Regions from separate parts of the Rahnella selenatireducens genome, predicted to be linked through region 3. Evidence: predicted binding sites of a transcription regulator. Region 3 holds the regulator's gene; each other region holds the start of a gene.
The links. The regulator sigma-54, encoded in region 3, starts transcription at its own class of promoters, with help from an activator protein. The targets are predictions, from matches to a motif close to GTTGGCACANNTTTCGCTNT.
Positions count from the first base shown of each region.

Region 1: a site for sigma-54 is predicted at 3,854-3,873, ahead of ACLBVC_RS15300 (branched-chain amino acid ABC transporter substrate-binding protein). Genes of this name have one in related genera too.
Region 2: a site for sigma-54 is predicted at 2,264-2,283, ahead of glnA (glutamate--ammonia ligase). Genes of this name have one in related genera too.

Region 1 is NZ_JBKEZJ010000008.1:229,474-235,511, reverse strand. Features, by position in the region: gene ACLBVC_RS15330 (peptidase domain-containing ABC transporter) at 1-138, shown strand, start outside; gene hemB (porphobilinogen synthase) at 354-1,328, shown strand; partial or broken gene ACLBVC_RS15320 (phospholipase effector Tle1 domain-containing protein) at 1,604-2,200, shown strand; gene ACLBVC_RS15315 (DUF2058 domain-containing protein) at 2,367-2,906, shown strand; partial or broken gene ACLBVC_RS15310 (pseudouridine synthase) at 2,979-3,255, opposite strand; gene ACLBVC_RS15305 (YgdI/YgdR family lipoprotein) at 3,357-3,572, opposite strand; gene ACLBVC_RS15300 (branched-chain amino acid ABC transporter substrate-binding protein) at 4,006-5,130, shown strand; gene ACLBVC_RS15295 (ABC transporter permease subunit) at 5,302-6,038, shown strand, end outside.
Region 2 is NZ_JBKEZJ010000015.1:64,697-70,734, forward strand. Features, by position in the region: gene yihX (glucose-1-phosphatase) at 1-4, opposite strand, end outside; gene typA (ribosome-dependent GTPase TypA) at 169-1,992, opposite strand; gene glnA (glutamate--ammonia ligase) at 2,464-3,873, shown strand; gene glnL (nitrogen regulation protein NR(II)) at 4,127-5,176, shown strand; gene glnG (nitrogen regulation protein NR(I)) at 5,184-6,038, shown strand, end outside.
Region 3 is NZ_JBKEZJ010000011.1:86,769-92,806, reverse strand. Features, by position in the region: gene lptC (LPS export ABC transporter periplasmic protein LptC) at 1-465, shown strand, start outside; gene lptA (lipopolysaccharide ABC transporter substrate-binding protein LptA) at 443-1,000, shown strand; gene lptB (LPS export ABC transporter ATP-binding protein) at 1,007-1,732, shown strand; gene rpoN (RNA polymerase factor sigma-54) at 1,832-3,265, shown strand; gene hpf (ribosome hibernation promoting factor) at 3,289-3,576, shown strand; gene ptsN (PTS IIA-like nitrogen regulatory protein PtsN) at 3,686-4,156, shown strand; gene rapZ (RNase adapter RapZ) at 4,224-5,078, shown strand; gene npr (PTS phosphocarrier protein NPr) at 5,075-5,347, shown strand; gene ACLBVC_RS17800 (BglG family transcription antiterminator) at 5,481-6,038, opposite strand, start outside.

The DNA of each region.
Region 1 (6,038 bases), on a different contig from region 3:
GAAGCGACCAGCCATCTGGATCTCGACAATGAAGCGCGTATCAATCAGGCGATTAGCGAGCTGGATATCACGCGGATATTTATCGCGCACCGGCCATCGACGATTGCCTCAGCCGATCGTGAGATAAAACTCGGTTAAATCCTCACTCCGGCGATCCCCTGAATGGTGATCGCCTTTCCAAAAATGCGGCCTCTGTTACATCTCCTCACGGAAAGTTCATCATTTGTTTAAAAGTTATTATAAAATGCGGGCTTCATCGTCTGACGGCGCTGCATTGCCTCCTGCCGTCTGAACTGTCTGCGCTCCTGTTTCTAAAAAATATCAGCGCAACAGATTAATTTTTAGGAGTTTTCATGTCGAATCAGTTCCCGAGTTCACGCCTTCGCCGCCTGAGACAGTCCGAATCCCTGCGCACTCTTTTTCAGGAAACTGAATTTAGCGTCAACGATCTGGTACTGCCGATTTTCGTAGAAGAAGAGACCTCTGAATACGTTCCCATCGAAGCCATGCCCGGCGTTTTGCGCATTCCCGAATCGCGTCTGGCGTTTGAAATTGAACGCTACGCCCGCGCCGGTATCCGCTCGGTGATGACTTTTGGTATTTCGCATCACATGGATGCGACCGGCAGCGACACCTGGAACGAAAACGGTCTGGTCGCCCGCATGGCGCGTATCTGTAAAGACACCGTGCCTGAAATGATTGTGATGTCCGATACCTGTTTCTGTGAATATACCTCGCACGGCCATTGTGGCGTATTGCACGACCACGGCGTGGATAACGATGCAACGCTCACCAATCTGGGCAAACAGGCCGTCGTTGCCGCTGCTGCCGGTGCCGATTTTATCGCGCCATCCGCCGCTCAGGACGGTCAGGTGCAGGCCATCCGCAGCGCATTGGACGAAGCCGGTTTCATTGACACGTCAATCATGGCGTACTCCACTAAATTCGCCTCTTCCCTGTACGGGCCTTTCCGTGAAGCGGGCGGCAGTGTGCTGAAAGGCAACCGCAAGCAATATCAGATGAACCCGATGAACCGCCGCGAAGCGGTGCGCGAATCACTGCTGGATGAGCAGGAAGGCGCGGATGCGCTGATGGTCAAACCGGCGGGTGCATATCTGGATGTGATCCGTGATATTCGCGAAGCCTCCCGGCTGCCGCTGGCGGCGTATCAGGTCAGCGGTGAATACGCGATGATCAAATTCGCCGCGCAGGCCGGCGCTATCGACGAGCGTGCCGTTGTGCGCGAAAGCCTCGGCGCGATCAAACGCGCAGGCGCAGATATCATTTTGACGTACTTTGCGATGGATATTGCTGAGCAGGGCATTTAATTTCGGGTGAAAGTATAAAGTTCATTTACTGGGCTAACCACCAGTATCAAAGGGGTTCATGTTACGCATGAGCCCCTTTTTTCTGACACTATTAAGCGCAGGAATAGTTCATACAAAACCACCTCTGACTTCGTATTTCATATCTCAAATAGCCAGGCGTAGAGTGATACCTCGATTTCATTTATCTGAATGAAAGTAAAAGGACATTCATAATGGCAAATGGATTTTTTCTTAGAATCGGCGATAAAACGACATGCGGCGGGGAGATTATAAGCGGGAGTTCTACGCTGCGTTTTCAGGGCATGCCCGGAGCGCGGGTTGGCACAAAAGCGGGCAGCCCGGACAGCACCGTGGGTCTGGGCTTGGGAATATCAGATACCGGAGTGGTCGCAAAAACCGATGACGCAGTGGCAAGTCTGGTTCAGGCAATTCAGTTAGCGCTAAGAACTCTCATTAACTCATCAGGTGGCGATATTGCAATAAAAACTCTTCAGTTCGATATTTTCGGGTTCAGCCGCGGAGCCGCCGCCCGGCATTTCGCTAACCGGGTCTTTTCTGAGGACGCTGCAATCGTGACGGCTATCCGTCAGGGGATCGGTGATGTGGAATATCTCGGTATGCCTGCCGGGAAAAACCGCTTTATCGGTCTTTTCGATACTGTCGCGGCGATTGGTACGCCTGCTAATGGCCTTAATCCGCACACAGCCGATACCGGTGAGGTGAATATTGTTCTGCGGCCGGGGATCACAGATAAAGTCTTCCAGATTACGGCGCAGAACGAATGCCGTTTTAACTTTGCTTCCAACAGCATTAAAGAGGCGTGGCCGGAGCTGGCGTTACCCGGCGTACATTCGGATATCGGTGGCGGCTACCCGTCATTCTAAAGGATACAGTTATACCCAAAAGACTCAGGACTTCATCAAAGGCAAAACCTATCCCTATGGGGCGTGGTGAATACTCAGAACCGGTCACATCTGGCACTGCCCCGAAGATTGCAGGTATAATCCCTGAAATTATTTAACGGATTTAGAAACGAAAATGACAAAACTGTCCTTACAAGAGCAATTGCTGAAAGCGGGTTTAGTGACCAGCAAAAAAATGGCCAAAGTCGAAAAAACGGCTAAAAAATCACGCGTTCAGGCTCGCGAGGCGAGAGCGGCGGTGGAAGAGAATAAAAAGGCCCAGCTTGAGCGCGACAAGCAGCTCAACGAACAGCAAAAACAAGCGGCGCTATCAAAAGAATATAAGGCGCAGGTGAAGCAGCTTGTTGAAATGAATAAAATCGATATTGCCAAAGGTGATATCGGTTTCAACTTCACCGACAATAATTTAATCAAAAAGATATATGTGGATAAGACAACGCAGGCTCAGCTGATCAGCGGGCGTCTTGCTATTGCGCGTCTGATTGCGGAGAAAACGGGTGACAGTGAATACGCGATTATTCCCGCTGTTGTGGCCGATAAAATTGCCCAGCGTGATGCGAACAGTATCGTATTAAACAGTGCGCTGAGTCAGGAAGAGCAGGATGAAGAAGATCCTTACGCTGACTTTAAAGTGCCTGATGATTTGATGTGGTAATTGCTGATTTAACGATATTTCTCAATAAATAGCGCGTTCAGAACGGAATGTTACATCGCACGTTGACCGGTTCGCCGCGTCTATCATCCCTTCATTCTCGTTCAGATGCCCGCAGAGCAGTGCGCTGTGCATTTTGGTGACCGTGCGCTGGCTGAACTGGTGGCAAAGGGCGGCATTTATCGCCTTGTTGCGCACAATCACCATCAGCCCGAAAGTGCCGAAATCCAGACGATGAATCAGCGTGCAGCCGGGTGGGTTTATTGATGAGGACCAGGTGCTCGTCCTGAAAGAAAATTTCTATCTCGTCATGGCACGGCGGTGCAATACAAGTATCGATAATCTCAGACACCAGACAGCCCGGCTGAAAAGTGGGGAAAGATAATAACGAATTTTCAGCCGACTGCCAGATTTAGCGCAGATCACCGCTTTTCATCGCGAAAACAGCCGAGCTTATTTCTTCACGATACCCGCAATATCATTGGTATTCATCAGATGGTAATCACCGTTCATGTCGGTGTAACTGGTCATGCCGGTATCCCGGTCGCGATCCGGTTCACCGTGGGCAAAAAGCTGATCACCGGCTTTGGTGTGTATCACATAATCTCCAGCGCACCCGGTTAAGGCCATCGCCAGAACGATCACCGTCAGGCAGGATAATTTCTTCATTGTTCAGTGGTTTCCCGTTGCAATCCTCTGCCCGCATTACAAAACAACCCGCCGCAAGAAGCAAAGGATAAAAATGTCACCAGGCGTAATTGTGTGAACTGAGTGACTGATTTATCACGGTTCATTTTGGTGCACGCAGTTTCACAATCGTCTTTTTCGCTGTTTTTCAGCACCAGCGCAGTGCGGTGTGATCCCGTCGTCGTTTCTGTCAGTTGCCCGTAGCGCAGGCTGAACGCTATCTATACTCACAGAGCCCGGCACATTCTCAGAGTATTGGAAACACTGGCAGATATTTTGCTTAAGTTTCTTACCTTTGATTCAACCTCGGGAAACCTTTCGTCTTTTGGCTTCAGCCGTGAATTTCAAAATTAAGCTTCAGAATTTTCTTTTTAGTTCAGGTTTCTACTCAAACACAGTACTAAGGATCATGACGATGTCGATGAAATTTATGAAAAGTCCGCTCTCTTTGTTGCTGGCCGGTTGTCTGGTTACCGCTTTCTCCGCGCATGCGGATATTGTGATTGGTGTCGCGGGGCCGTTTACCGGGCCGAATGCGACTTACGGTGATCAGTACTGGCACGGGGCCACGCAGGCTGCCGAAGACATTAATGCCGCAGGCGGGATTAATGGCGAGAAAATCAAACTGGTGCAGGGCGATGACGCCTGCGAACCGAAACAGGCGGTAGCGGTGGCCAACCGTTTAGTCGATCAGGATAAAGTGCAGGCCGTGGTCGGGCATTTCTGCTCATCCTCCACCATGCCTGCCTCCGAGGTGTATAACGACGCCGGAATTATCGCCATCACGCCAGGATCCACCAACCCGCAAATCACCGAACGCGGAATGAGTGACATGTTCCGCATGTGTGGCCGCGACGACCAGCAAGGATTAGTAGCGAGCGATTACATCATCGACAAACTGAAAGCCAAAAAAGTGGTCATCATCCACGATAAAGACACCTACGGTCAGGGGCTGGCGGACGCCACCAAAGCGGCGCTCAACAAACGGGGCGTGAAGGAGGTGATGTATGAAGGGCTGTCGCGCGGCGAAAAAGACTTTAACGCGCTGGTGACTAAAATCAGTGCGCAAAAACCGGATGTGGTGTTTTTCGGTGGCTGCCATCCGGAAGCCGGTCCGTTAGTGCGGCAGATGCGTGAACAGGGCGTTCAGGCGACCTTCTTCTCCGGCGACTGTATCGTCAATAAGGAAATGGTGACCGCGGCCGGTGGCCCGCAATACACCAACGGCATTCTGATGACCTTCGGCAAAGACCCGCGTTTGATCCCGGACGGTAAAGCCGTTATCGATAAATTCCGCGCGAATAAATTTGAGCCGGAAGGTTACACGCTCTACTCCTACGCGTCCGTTCAGGCCATTGCTGCCGCATTCAAAGCCACCGGCGGTACGGATTCCGCTAAAGCCAGCGCCTGGCTGAAAGCCAATAGCGTCGATACCGTCATGGGCAAGAAAGCCTGGGACAGCAAAGGCGATCTGAAAGTCTCTGACTATGTAGTCTATAAATGGAATGACAAAGGTAAATACCAGGAAGTGAAGGAATAAAGCTATCTTATTTGCCAGTTTGAGCCCGGGCAGTACTCAGAGTCCTCACGTACTTTATGTACGCTCCGGCTCTTGCGTGCTGGCTGGGTTCAAACTGGCTGCAACGATTACGCTTTATTAATTTTGATCGCGCTTTTCATCATCGCGGTCGCAAAAAGAGACTGCGTATTTATGGATTCATTCTTTCTGCAACAATTGTTTAATGGCATCACGCTCGGCGCTGTCTACGGTTTGATCGCCATCGGCTATACCATGGTTTACGGCATTATCGGCATGATTAACTTCGCTCACGGCGAGGTTTATATGATTTCTGCATACCTGTGCGCCATCGCGCTGGCGCTGCTTTCCTTCTTCGGACTGCACTCCTTTCCGCTGCTGATCCTCGGCACGCTGGTGTTCACCATTGTGGTGACCGGCGTTTATGGTTGGACGATCGAGCGCATTGCCTACAAGCCGTTGCGAAATTCCACCCGCCTTGCGCCGCTGATTTCCGCCATCGGTATGTCGCTTATCCTGCAAAACTACGCACAAATCAGCCAGGGACCACGCCAGCAGGGGATCCCGACCATGCTGGATGGCGCGGTGCGTTTCCACATTGGCGAAAGTTTCGTGCAGATGACGTACACCAAACTGTTCATTCTGGTGGCCTCGCTGGTCGGAATGCTGGTGCTGTCGTGGATTATCAGTAATACGAAACTCGGGCGCATGTGTCGCGCCGTCCAGCAGGACCGCAAAATGGCGTCGATTCTCGGCATCAATACCGACCGCATTATTTCGCTGGTTTTTATGATTGGCGCGGCAATGGCAGGGCTGGCGGGCGTGCTGGTCACCATGAATTACGGCACGTTTGATTTTTACGCCGGATTTATCATCGGCATCAAAGCGTTCACGGCGGCGGTATTGGGCGG
Region 2 (6,038 bases), on a different contig from region 3:
GCATTGCACGCTCCTGATTTCAAAGATGACTTTTAACTTTAGCGGTAAAACGTACAGGTGAACAGTGACAGATGCGTGGGGTTTAGCGCAGGTTTGGAAAAAAAACACAAAAAAAACAGGGTACCCAAAGGCACCCTGTTTCTGTGTAACGGCTTGCGTAAAAGAAGATTAACCTTCTTTTGGACCACGCATTGCACGTTTACGGTCGTTCTCGGTCAGGTGACGTTTACGGATACGTACAGACTGAGGAGTTACTTCGACCAGTTCGTCATCATCGATGAATTCCAGAGCTTGCTCCAGAGACATTTTGATAGCAGGAACCAGAGTCGTTGCTTCGTCAGTACCAGACGCACGCATGTTGGTCAGTTTCTTACCGGTCAGGCAGTTCACAGTCAGGTCGTTAGAACGTGAGTGAATACCAATGATCTGGCCTTCATACACTTCTGCGCCGTGGCCCAGGAACAATTTACCGCGGTCTTGCAGGCTGAACAGTGCGAACGCAACTGCTTTACCCTGACCGTTGGAAATCAGAACGCCGTTCTGACGCTGACCGATTTCGCCCTGACGGACGTCATCGTAGTGGCTGAACGTGGAGTACAGCAGACCGGTACCTGAAGTCATGGTCATGAATTCAGTACGGAAGCCGATCAGGCCACGTGCTGGGATCAGGTAATCAAGACGGATACGACCTTTGCCGTCTGGAATCATGTCTTTGACATCGCCTTTACGCTCACCCATGGCCTGCATTACAGAACCCTGGTGTTGCTCTTCGATATCCAGTGTCACGTTCTCGAATGGCTCTTGCATGCGGCCATCGATTTTACGGTTGATTACTTTAGGACGGGAAACCGCCAGCTCGAAACCTTCACGACGCATGTTTTCGATCAGAACCGACAGGTGAAGTTCACCACGGCCTGAAACACGGAATGCATCAGCATCTTCAGTTTCTTCAACACGCAATGCTACGTTGTGCACCAGTTCTTTGTTCAGGCGGTCAAGGATCTGACGTGAAGTCACATATTTACCTTCTTTACCACAGAACGGAGAGGTGTTAACGCAGAAGTACATGGTAACGGTTGGTTCATCAACGCTCAGCGCTGGCAGAGCTTCAACATTTGCCGGGTCACAGATAGTGTCGGAAATGTTCAGCTCACCCAAACCGGTGATCGCGATGATGTCGCCAGCTTCAGCAACGGTCGCTTCGATACGCTCAAGGCCCATGTGGGTCAGAACTTTACCGACTTTACCGTTACGGGTTTTACCTTCGCTGTCGATCACAGTGATCTGCTGGTTAGGCTTAACAGTACCGCGTTTGATACGACCAATGCCGATGACGCCAACATAGTTGTTGTAGTCCAGCTGAGAGATTTGCATCTGGAAAGGTGCTTCCATCTCAACTTGTGGCGGAGATACGTGGTCAACAATCGCCTGGTACAGCGGGGTCATGTCTTCGGCCATATCGTTATGGTCGTTACCCGCGATACCCATCAGTGCAGATGCATAGATGATTGGGAAATCGAGTTGTTCGTCAGTTGCGTCCAGGTTTACGAACAGGTCGAAGACCTGATCAACAACCCAGTCAGGACGCGCGCCAGGGCGATCAACTTTGTTGATTACCACGATCGGCTTCAGACCATTAGCGAATGCTTTTTTGGTCACGAAACGGGTTTGCGGCATTGGGCCATCCATTGCATCCACAACCAGCAGCACCGAGTCGACCATTGACATCACACGCTCTACCTCACCGCCAAAGTCGGCGTGTCCTGGGGTATCCACGATGTTGATGCGGTAGTCTTTCCAATTAATGGCGGTGTTTTTTGCGAGGATGGTAATCCCACGCTCTTTCTCCAAATCGTTGGAGTCCATTACGCGTTCGGTGGCTTCTACACGTTCTCCGAAAGTACCGGATTGTTGCAGCAGCTTGTCGACCAGGGTGGTTTTACCATGGTCAACGTGGGCAATAATGGCGATGTTACGCAAATTTTCGATCACAGCTTTGCCTCAGGCATTAGAAATAGCGCGCTATTGTACACGTATTAAGCGAGGTTCTAAACAAGATCACAAGGATCTTGTTGAAACAACTTGTGGATGGCTACTTTGTGATCCCTTTCACGGTGCAAAAGAACCCCTGAACCATTATGACGCACCTTTTTGGTGCCTTGCATCTCACGATTAGCACCATTGTAGTGCATAAATTCCGTTATGGTGCATACTTATTGAGTGCAAAAGCCCTGTAAAATGGCGTTGTTTGCATTTTCTCAAAGTTGGCACACTTTTCGCTAATAGTTTTTAGAGTAAAAATTTTTTAGGGTAAAAAGTTTTTACTGGGTGAAAGAGTCTGACCAGACAAATAATAGTGCTGTTTAGGCCACACGCCAGTTCATGTAAAGCTGTTATTTCCAACTAAAGACCAAAAATGGTTATTCGTTCCACGACGATAATGAGAAATTCGGGAGAACTAGTATGTCCGCTGAACACGTTTTGACGATGCTGAATGAGCATGAAGTGAAATTCGTAGATTTGCGTTTCACTGACACCAAGGGCAAAGAACAGCACGTCACCATTCCAGCGCACCAGGTTAGCGCTGACTTCTTCGAAGAAGGCAAAATGTTTGATGGTTCATCAATCGGTGGCTGGAAAGGCATTAACGAATCTGACATGGTTCTGATGCCAGACGCGAGCACTGCTGTTCTTGACCCATTCTACGAAGAAACCACGCTGATCATTCGCTGCGATATCCTTGAGCCAACAACGCTGCAAGGTTATGACCGCGACCCACGCTCTACCGCAAAACGTGCAGAAGACTTCCTGCGTTCTTCCGGTATCGCGGACACCGTCCTGTTCGGGCCAGAACCAGAATTCTTCCTGTTTGATGATGTGCGTTTCGGCAGCAGCATCTCCGGTTCCCACGTTGCTATCGATGATATCGAAGGCGCATGGAACTCAAGCACCAAATACGAAGGCGGCAACAAAGGCCACCGTCCTGCAGTTAAAGGCGGTTACTTCCCGGTTCCTCCGGTCGACTCCTCTCAGGATCTGCGTTCTACCATGTGTCTGACCATGGAAGAAATGGGTCTGGTTGTTGAAGCTCACCACCACGAAGTAGCCACTGCTGGCCAGAACGAAGTGGCTACACGCTTCAATACGCTGACCAAAAAAGCTGACGAAATCCAAATCTACAAATACGTGGTTCACAACGTGGCTCACGCATTTGGCAAAACTGCGACCTTCATGCCAAAACCAATGTTTGGCGATAACGGTTCCGGTATGCACTGCCACATGTCTCTGTCTAAGAACGGTAACAACCTGTTCTCTGGCGACAAATACGGCGGCCTGTCAGAAATGGCACTGTTCTACATCGGCGGTATCATCAAGCACGCTAAAGCCATCAATGCCTACGCTAACCCGACTACCAACTCCTACAAGCGTTTGGTCCCGGGCTACGAAGCACCCGTGATGCTGGCGTATTCTGCACGTAACCGTTCTGCCTCTATCCGTATTCCACACGTATCCAGCCCTAAAGCCATGCGTATCGAAGCACGCTTCCCTGATCCAGCAGCTAACCCATACCTGGCGTTTGCTGCACTGATGATGGCTGGCCTGGACGGTATCATCAATAAGATCCACCCTGGCGACGCGATGGATAAAAACCTGTATGACCTGCCACCGGAAGAAGAAGCAGAAATTCCAAAAGTTGCAGGTTCACTGGAAGAAGCCCTGAACGCACTGAACGAAGACCGCGAGTTCCTGACCCGTGGCGGCGTGTTCACTGACGACGCTATCGATGCTTACATCGGTCTGCGTAAAGAAGAAATGGACCGTGTGCGTATGACTCCGCACCCGGTTGAGTTCGAACTGTACTACAGCGTTTAATTTCTCATTAAACCCTGAAATCAGCGCCCGCTATTGGCTGGCGCTGAGTGTAATACCCGACTGATGGCCTGGTTGTCACAAAGCCTTCAGCGTCAAAATTAAGTAAGACGATTTTATTTGTTGCCGTGGAAACTTTCAGCCCATCTCCGGATGGGCTTTTTTCTCGACACTCTTTCCTGCTTAACCCCCTCTGGCCCGTGATTTCGCCGGGTACCGAGATAAAATGCACCAATCAGGTGCGGGAGACTGCGGTATGGCAACTGGCAAGCTGCCCGATGCTGGGCAGATCCTGAATTCCTTAATCAACAGCGTTCTGTTGTTGGACGACGATTTGGCTGTGCATTATGCCAATCCGGCCGCTCAGCAGTTACTGGCTCAAAGTTCCCGCAAACTCTTTGGCACCCCTTTGCCGGAACTGGTGGGATATTTTTCGCTTAACATTGACTTAATGCGTGAAAGTCTGACAGCCGGACAGGGCTTTACAGACAGCGAAGTGACCCTGGTTGTCGATGGGCGCGCACATGTTCTTTCACTGACCGCGCAGATGCTGCCGGAAGGTTTCATTCTGGTCGAACTGGCGCCGATGGATAACCAGCGACGTCTGAGTCAGGAACAATTGCAGCATGCTCAACAGGTTGCTGCACGTGATTTGATCCGTGGCCTGGCCCATGAAATTAAAAATCCGCTTGGTGGGCTGCGTGGTGCCGCCCAGTTGTTATCCAGAGCACTGCCCGATCCGGCTCTGCTGGAATACACCAAAGTCATTATCGAGCAGGCCGATCGTCTGCGTAATCTGGTTGATCGCCTGCTGGGGCCACAACGCCCAAGCCAGCACATCACACAAAGCATTCATCAGGTTGCCGAGCGTGTTTGCCAGCTGGTGTCGATGGAAAAACCGGATAACGTTCAGCTGGTCAGAGACTATGACCCGAGCCTGCCAGAACTGGCGCACGATCCTGATCAGATAGAACAGATTTTGCTGAACATCACCCGCAACGCTTTGCAGGCGCTCGGGGATGAAGGCGGCACAATTACTTTGCGCACACGCACGGCTTTCCAAATTACGTTACACGGCGTGCGTTATCGTCTGGTGGCCCGTATCGATATTGAAGATGACGGCCCCGGCGTACCGGCGCATTTGCAGGACACCCTTTTTTACCCCATGGTCAGTGGCCGCGAAGGGGGCACCGGTTTGGGCCTCTCTATTGCGCGCAGTTTGATTGATCAGCATTCGGGTAAAGTTGAATTTAACAGTTGGCCAGGACACACCGAATTCTCGGTTTTCCTGCCTATTCGCCAGTGAGGTTCTTATGCAACGAGGGATAGTCTGGATCGTCGATGACGATAGCTCCATCCGCTGGGTACTTGAACGCGCGCTCACTGGAGCCGGTTTAACCTGCACAACGTTTGACAGCGGCAATGAAGTGCTTGATGCCATTGCGACTCAAACCCCTGACGTTTTATTATCAGATATCCGCATGCCCGGCATGGACGGTTTAGCGTTGTTAAAACAGATTAAACAGCGCCATCCGATGCTTCCGGTCATCATAATGACAGCGCATTCCGATCTGGATGCCGCGGTCAGCGCCTATCAGCAAGGTGCATTTGATTATCTGCCAAAACCGTTCGACATCGACGAAGCCGTTGCGCTTGTCGAGCGTGCGATCAGTCATTATCAGGAACAACAACAACCGGCGCGCAGCCAGCCTGCCAGTGGCCCGACAGCTGATATTATTGGTGAAGCGCCAGCTATGCAGGACGTATTCCGCATTATTGGCCGGTTATCACGCTCTTCAATCAGTGTGCTGATTAACGGGGAATCCGGTACCGGTAAAGAGCTGGTCGCCCATGCTTTGCACCGTCACAGCCCGCGCGCCAAAGCGCCGTTTATTGCGCTCAATATGGCGGCGATCCCGAAAGACCTGATTGAGTCCGAATTATTCGGCCACGAGAAAGGTGCATTTACCGGGGCGAATACCATCCGTCAGGGTCGTTTTGAGCAGGCCGATAACGGCACACTGTTCCTGGACGAAATCGGTGATATGCCGCTGGATGTTCAAACCCGCTTGCTGCGCGTGCTGGCTGACGGGCAGTTCTATCGTGTTGGCGGCTACGCGCCGGTAAAAGTGGATGTCAGGATTATCGCGGCCACCCACCAGAATCTG
Region 3 (6,038 bases):
AACGATCAGGACCCGACTTACCAGACATCCCACACGGTCACGATGGTGTATGACCCGACGGGCAGCCTGACGTATAAACTGGTTTCAGACCAGGTAAAATACTACACCACCGATCAGGTGACGTGGTTTACCAACCCGGTCGCGACCATGTATGACAAGAATAAAACACCCACCTGGGTGCTGCGTTCTGATAAAGCCAAGTTGACTCAGGATAAGATGCTGTATCTTTACGGGCATGTGCAGGCGGACAGCCTGACGCCTGAGACGTCACAGCTTCAAAGAATCAAAACGGATAATGCCCAGGTTAACCTGACGACACAGGACGTTGCCTCAGACGATGAAGTAACGCTTTATGGCACAGGTTTTACATCTAACGGCATGAAAATGCGCGGTAATCTGCGTGATAAGACAGCACAGCTGATCGAAAAGGTAACGACCTCTTATGAAATTCAAAGCAAAAAATAAAATCCGTGATCTCCTGATCGTCAGCTCGTTGTTAGCCGTGAGTATTCCGGCCTTCGCCTTAAAAGATGACACGACGAAACCGATCACCATTGATTCGGCCAATCAGGCACTGGATGTGAACACCAACACGGCCACCTTCACCGGTAACGTCGTGGTCAATCAGGGCACCATTCAGGTTAAAGCCGATAAAGTGGTCGTGATCCGTCCTCAGGGCGTTTCCGGTAAAGAAGTGGTGGAAGGTTACGGTAATCCGGTGACGTTTTACCAGATGCAGGACAACGGCAAGCCAGTGAAAGGCCATGCGCAGAAAGTCCGCTATGAAGTGGAAAACGATCTCGTGACCCTGACCGGTAACGCGTACCTTGAACAGCTCGACAGCAACGTGAAAGGCGACCGTATTACTTATCTGGTGCAGAAACAGCAAATGGAAGCCTTCAGTGATAAAGGCAACCGTGTGACGACCGTTCTGGTTCCTTCGCAGCTCCAACAAAAAACGCCTGCCGCGGGCGGCCAGCCGACCAAAAAGAGTAACTGATATTTTATGGCAAAATTAATCGCAGAGAATCTGGCCAAGGCATACAAAGGCCGCAAGGTCGTTGAAGATGTCAGCCTGAATGTCAATTCAGGAGAAATCGTCGGCTTGCTGGGGCCAAACGGTGCGGGTAAAACTACCACCTTTTACATGGTCGTCGGGATTGTGCAGCGCGATGCAGGCCGTATTATCGTTGATGATGAAGACATCAGCCTTTTGCCATTGCATACCCGCGCCCGTCGCGGCATTGGCTATCTTCCGCAGGAAGCCTCCATCTTCCGCCGTCTCAGCGTGTTTGATAACCTGATGGCCGTGTTGCAAATCCGCGATGACCTGACCAAAGAGCAGCGTAACGATCGCGCCAATGAGTTAATGGAAGAGTTCCATATTTCCCATTTGCGCGATAACCTCGGTCAGTCCTTGTCCGGTGGTGAACGCCGCCGTGTAGAGATTGCCCGCGCGCTGGCAGCGAATCCTAAGTTTATCCTGCTGGATGAACCGTTCGCCGGGGTTGACCCGATCTCCGTCATCGACATCAAAAAAATCATTGAGCATTTGCGTGACAGCGGCCTCGGCGTACTGATCACTGACCACAACGTTCGTGAAACTCTCGACGTTTGTGAGCGTGCCTATATCGTCAGTCAGGGCAAATTGATCGCCCACGGCACGCCAGCCGACATTCTTGCTGATGAACAGGTTAAACGCGTTTATCTTGGTGAAGAATTCCGTCTGTGATCTGTGCCGCCGGAACCGTGCCCGTTTTGACCTAAAGTCTGACGGGCGGTCTCAGACAGAAGTTACTCAGTTTGTAATCAACGGAAATAAAACCAAGATATGAAGCAAGGTTTGCAACTCAGACTCAGCCAACAACTGGCAATGACTCCTCAGTTACAACAGGCCATCCGCCTGTTGCAACTGTCCACGCTTGAGCTCCAACAGGAGATCCAACTCGCGCTGGAGAGCAACCCTCTGCTGGAACAAACCGACCTTCATGATGAAATCGATTCGGTAGAAGCCACCGACAACGAAGCATTAGATACACGCGAAGCGCTCGAGCAGAAAGACATGCCCGAAGAGCTGCCGCTGGACGCCACTTGGGACGAGATTTATACCGCTGGTACACCTTCCGGCACCGGCAACGATTACAGCGACGACGAGCTGCCAATTTATCAGGGTGAAACCACGCAGACGCTTCAGGATTACCTGATGTGGCAAGTGGAGCTGACGCCGTTTTCCGACACCGATGCCGCGATTGCGACATCCATTGTCGATGCGGTAGACGATACCGGTTATCTGACCGTTTCCCTTGACGACATCCTCGAAAGCATTGGTGACGACAACGTCAGCATGGACGAAGTCGAAGCCGTTTTAAAACGCGTTCAGCGTTTTGACCCGGTCGGTGTAGCAGCGCGTGACCTGCGTGACTGCCTGTTGATCCAGCTTTCGCAGTACGCCACAGACACGCCTTTCATCACCGAAGCACGCCTGATTATCAGCGAACATCTGGATTTGCTGGCGAACCATGATTTCCGCGCACTTATGCGTTCAACCCGGCTAAAAGAAGATACACTGAAAGGAGCGATGCTTCTGATTCAGTCTCTTGATCCGCGTCCGGGCCAGTCGATTAACACCGGTGAATCCGAATATGTGATCCCCGATGTGCTGGTGCGAAAAGTATCAGGTGTCTGGACGGTAGAACTGAACTCCGACAGCATTCCGCGTTTGAAGATCAACCAGCAATACGCCGCGATGGGGAACTCCGCACGCAGCGACAGCGACGGACAGTTCATCCGTAGCAATTTGCAGGAAGCCAAATGGCTGATCAAAAGCCTGGAAAGCCGCAACGATACGCTGCTGAAAGTGACGCGCTGCATCGTGGAGCAGCAGCAGGCGTTCTTTGAGTTAGGTGAAGAATTTATGAAACCCATGGTGTTGGCGGATATCGCCAGTGCCGTGGAAATGCATGAATCGACGATTTCACGTGTGACGACGCAGAAGTTTCTGCACAGCCCGCGTGGCATTTTCGAACTGAAGTATTTTTTCTCCAGCCATGTCAGTACAGACAGCGGCGGCGAGGCATCGTCAACCGCAATCCGGGCGCTGGTGAAGAAATTAATCGCCGCGGAGAATCCTGTAAAACCGCTCAGTGACAGTAAGTTAGCCACCCTCCTTTCCGATCAGGGAATTATGGTGGCGCGACGGACTGTCGCCAAATACCGAGAGTCTTTGTCCATCCCGCCCTCAAACCAGCGTAAACAGTTAGTTTGACCTCAACAGAGAAGGAAGACATTATGCAGCTCAACATTACCGGACATCACATTGAGATCACGGATCCCCTGAGAGAATTCATCACGTCGAAGCTGGCCAAGCTTGAGCAATATTTCGACCGGATAAATCAGGTGTATGTGGTGTTGAGCGTTGAAAAGGTGCAAAAAGTAGCGGAAGCCACTTTGCATGTGAACGGAGGCGAGTTGCATGCCACCTCGGAGCATCAGGATATGTACGCGGCAATTGACGGCCTGGTTGATAAACTGGCCCGCCAGCTGAACAAGCACAAAGACAAACTGAAACAGCACTGACATTCATGTAGCCAACCCTGTGCTACAAACCTTCGGGCATCGGCTTGTGACCTTCGGGAAACGAGCCGATATAGCTTTAAGGGTGAAACAGCGCCAAAGTGAAGATGACATGATTAACGATACTGCAATGCAATTAACGTCGGTGCTTAATGCCGAATGCACCAAAAGCGGCGTTCATTGCGCCAGCAAAAAACGCGCACTGGAAATCATCAGTGAGCTGGCGGCCAAACAGCTAAATTTATCACCGCAGGTGATTTTTGACGCCATTTTGACCCGTGAACGCATGGGCAGCACCGGGATCGGTGCCGGGATCGCCATTCCGCACGGAAAGCTGGAAGAAGACACTTTACGTGCTGTCGGGGTATTCATTCAGCTTGAACAGCCGATTGCTTTTGACGCTATTGATAATCAGCCTGTGGATTTACTTTTTGCCTTGCTGGTTCCGGCAGATCAATGTAAAACCCATTTACATACCTTGTCTTTAGTCGCCAAAAAACTGGCGGATAAAGGGGTATGTCGTCGTCTGCGCGGAGCGCAAAGTGACGAAGAACTGTTCCAGATAATGACTGAAAACGAATAAATTACTGATTCCCGGTTGCGCGCCGGGAAAATGAATTCTGAACACTGAATGCCAGGGGAGTGACACCATGGTGCTGATGATTGTCAGCGGCCGTTCCGGTTCCGGGAAGTCGGTTGCCCTAAGGGCATTGGAAGACATGGGTTTTTACTGTGTGGATAACCTGCCGGTGGTGTTGTTGCCGCAGCTCGCCCAGACCCTTGTTGAACGCAATACGTCTGCGGCCGTCAGCATTGACGTTCGCAACATGCCAGAAACACCGGAAGTTTATGAGCATGCGATGTCACAGCTACCGGAAAGCTTCTCGCCACAGCTGCTATTCCTCGACGCTGACCGTAATACCCTGATCCGCCGTTACAGCGACACCCGTCGTCTGCACCCGCTTTCCAGCAAAAACCTGTCCCTTGAAAGTGCAATCGATGAAGAAGCCGATTTGCTGGAGCCTTTGCGCTCTTCTGCGGATCTGATCATCGACACCTCCGAGATGTCCGTTCACGAACTGGCTGAAATGCTGCGTACGCGCCTGCTGGGCAAACGCGAACGTGAACTGACGATGGTCTTTGAATCCTTTGGTTTTAAACACGGTATTCCGATTGATGCGGATTACGTTTTCGACGTGCGTTTCCTGCCGAACCCGCACTGGGATCCGAAACTGCGTCCGATGACCGGCCTCGACAAACCGGTCGCGGCGTTCCTCGACCGTCATACCGAAGTGCATAACTTTATCTACCAGACCCGCAGCTACCTCGAACAATGGCTGCCCGCACTGGAAACCAACAACCGCAGCTATCTGACCGTCGCCATTGGCTGTACCGGCGGTAAGCACCGCTCGGTGTATATCGCAGAACAACTGGCTGACTATTTCCGTTCCCGTGGGAAGAACGTCCAGTCCCGCCATCGCACGCTGGAAAAACGCAAATCATGACGGTTAAACAAACGGTAGAAATCAAAAACCGGTTAGGGATGCATGCCCGTCCGGCGATGAAGTTATTTGAACTGGTGCAGAGCTTTGAGTCAGAAGTGATGCTGCGCAACGGCACAGGCATTGAGGCGGAAGCCAGCAGTGTGATTGCATTGCTGATGCTGGATTCCCCGAAAGGCCAGCAGATTGAAATCGAAGCCACCGGCCCCGACGAAGAACAGGCGCTGACCGCCGTCGTTAATCTCATCAACTCCGGTTTCGACGAGGATTAATCCCCGTCATATTTCAAGTTGCAGGTGCGTTGGCTGCGCTCAGTCACCCGAATCACTTACTCGTGTAAGCTCATCGGGACTCCTTCGTTTGCCGCCTTCCTGCAACTCGAACTATTTTGGGTTAAGTAAGATTTTAAATTCGTGAAAGGCAATCGATCGCAATGGCCTTGAAGCTTTCAAAATTCTCACTGCTCAACAGACGGCTCATCGATCGCTCCCGCACAAACGTCACGAACAAATCGTAAATCGCCATCGCCTCTTCGTAATCTGCCTTGCTAATCGCCAGCAGGAAAATCACGTGCGCTGTTTCTCCTTCGCCCCAGGCAATACCCTGCGGCGATAGCAGCGTGATCACCACGGTTTTCTTCGCCAGCAAACCCAGCGAGTGCGGCAGCGCAATACCTTCGCCCAGCATGGTCGAGACAATCTCCTCACGCTCCACCACCGACGGATAAAACGCCTGATCGACATACCCTTCTGCTTCAAGCTGCGAGCAGACATGGCGGAAAAGCTCCGCCTGAGTCATCGGCTCATTGACGATCATGAAATGTTTTTCGTCGAAGAATTTTTCCAGCATATAAGGCCGGGTGCGGTCGACCAGCACCAGCTTGCCGAGCTGCTCCATCTGGTATTCCGTCGGGAACGGCGACAACACCACCACCGGTTTATTCTTCTCAGTAATGCGGGCGTT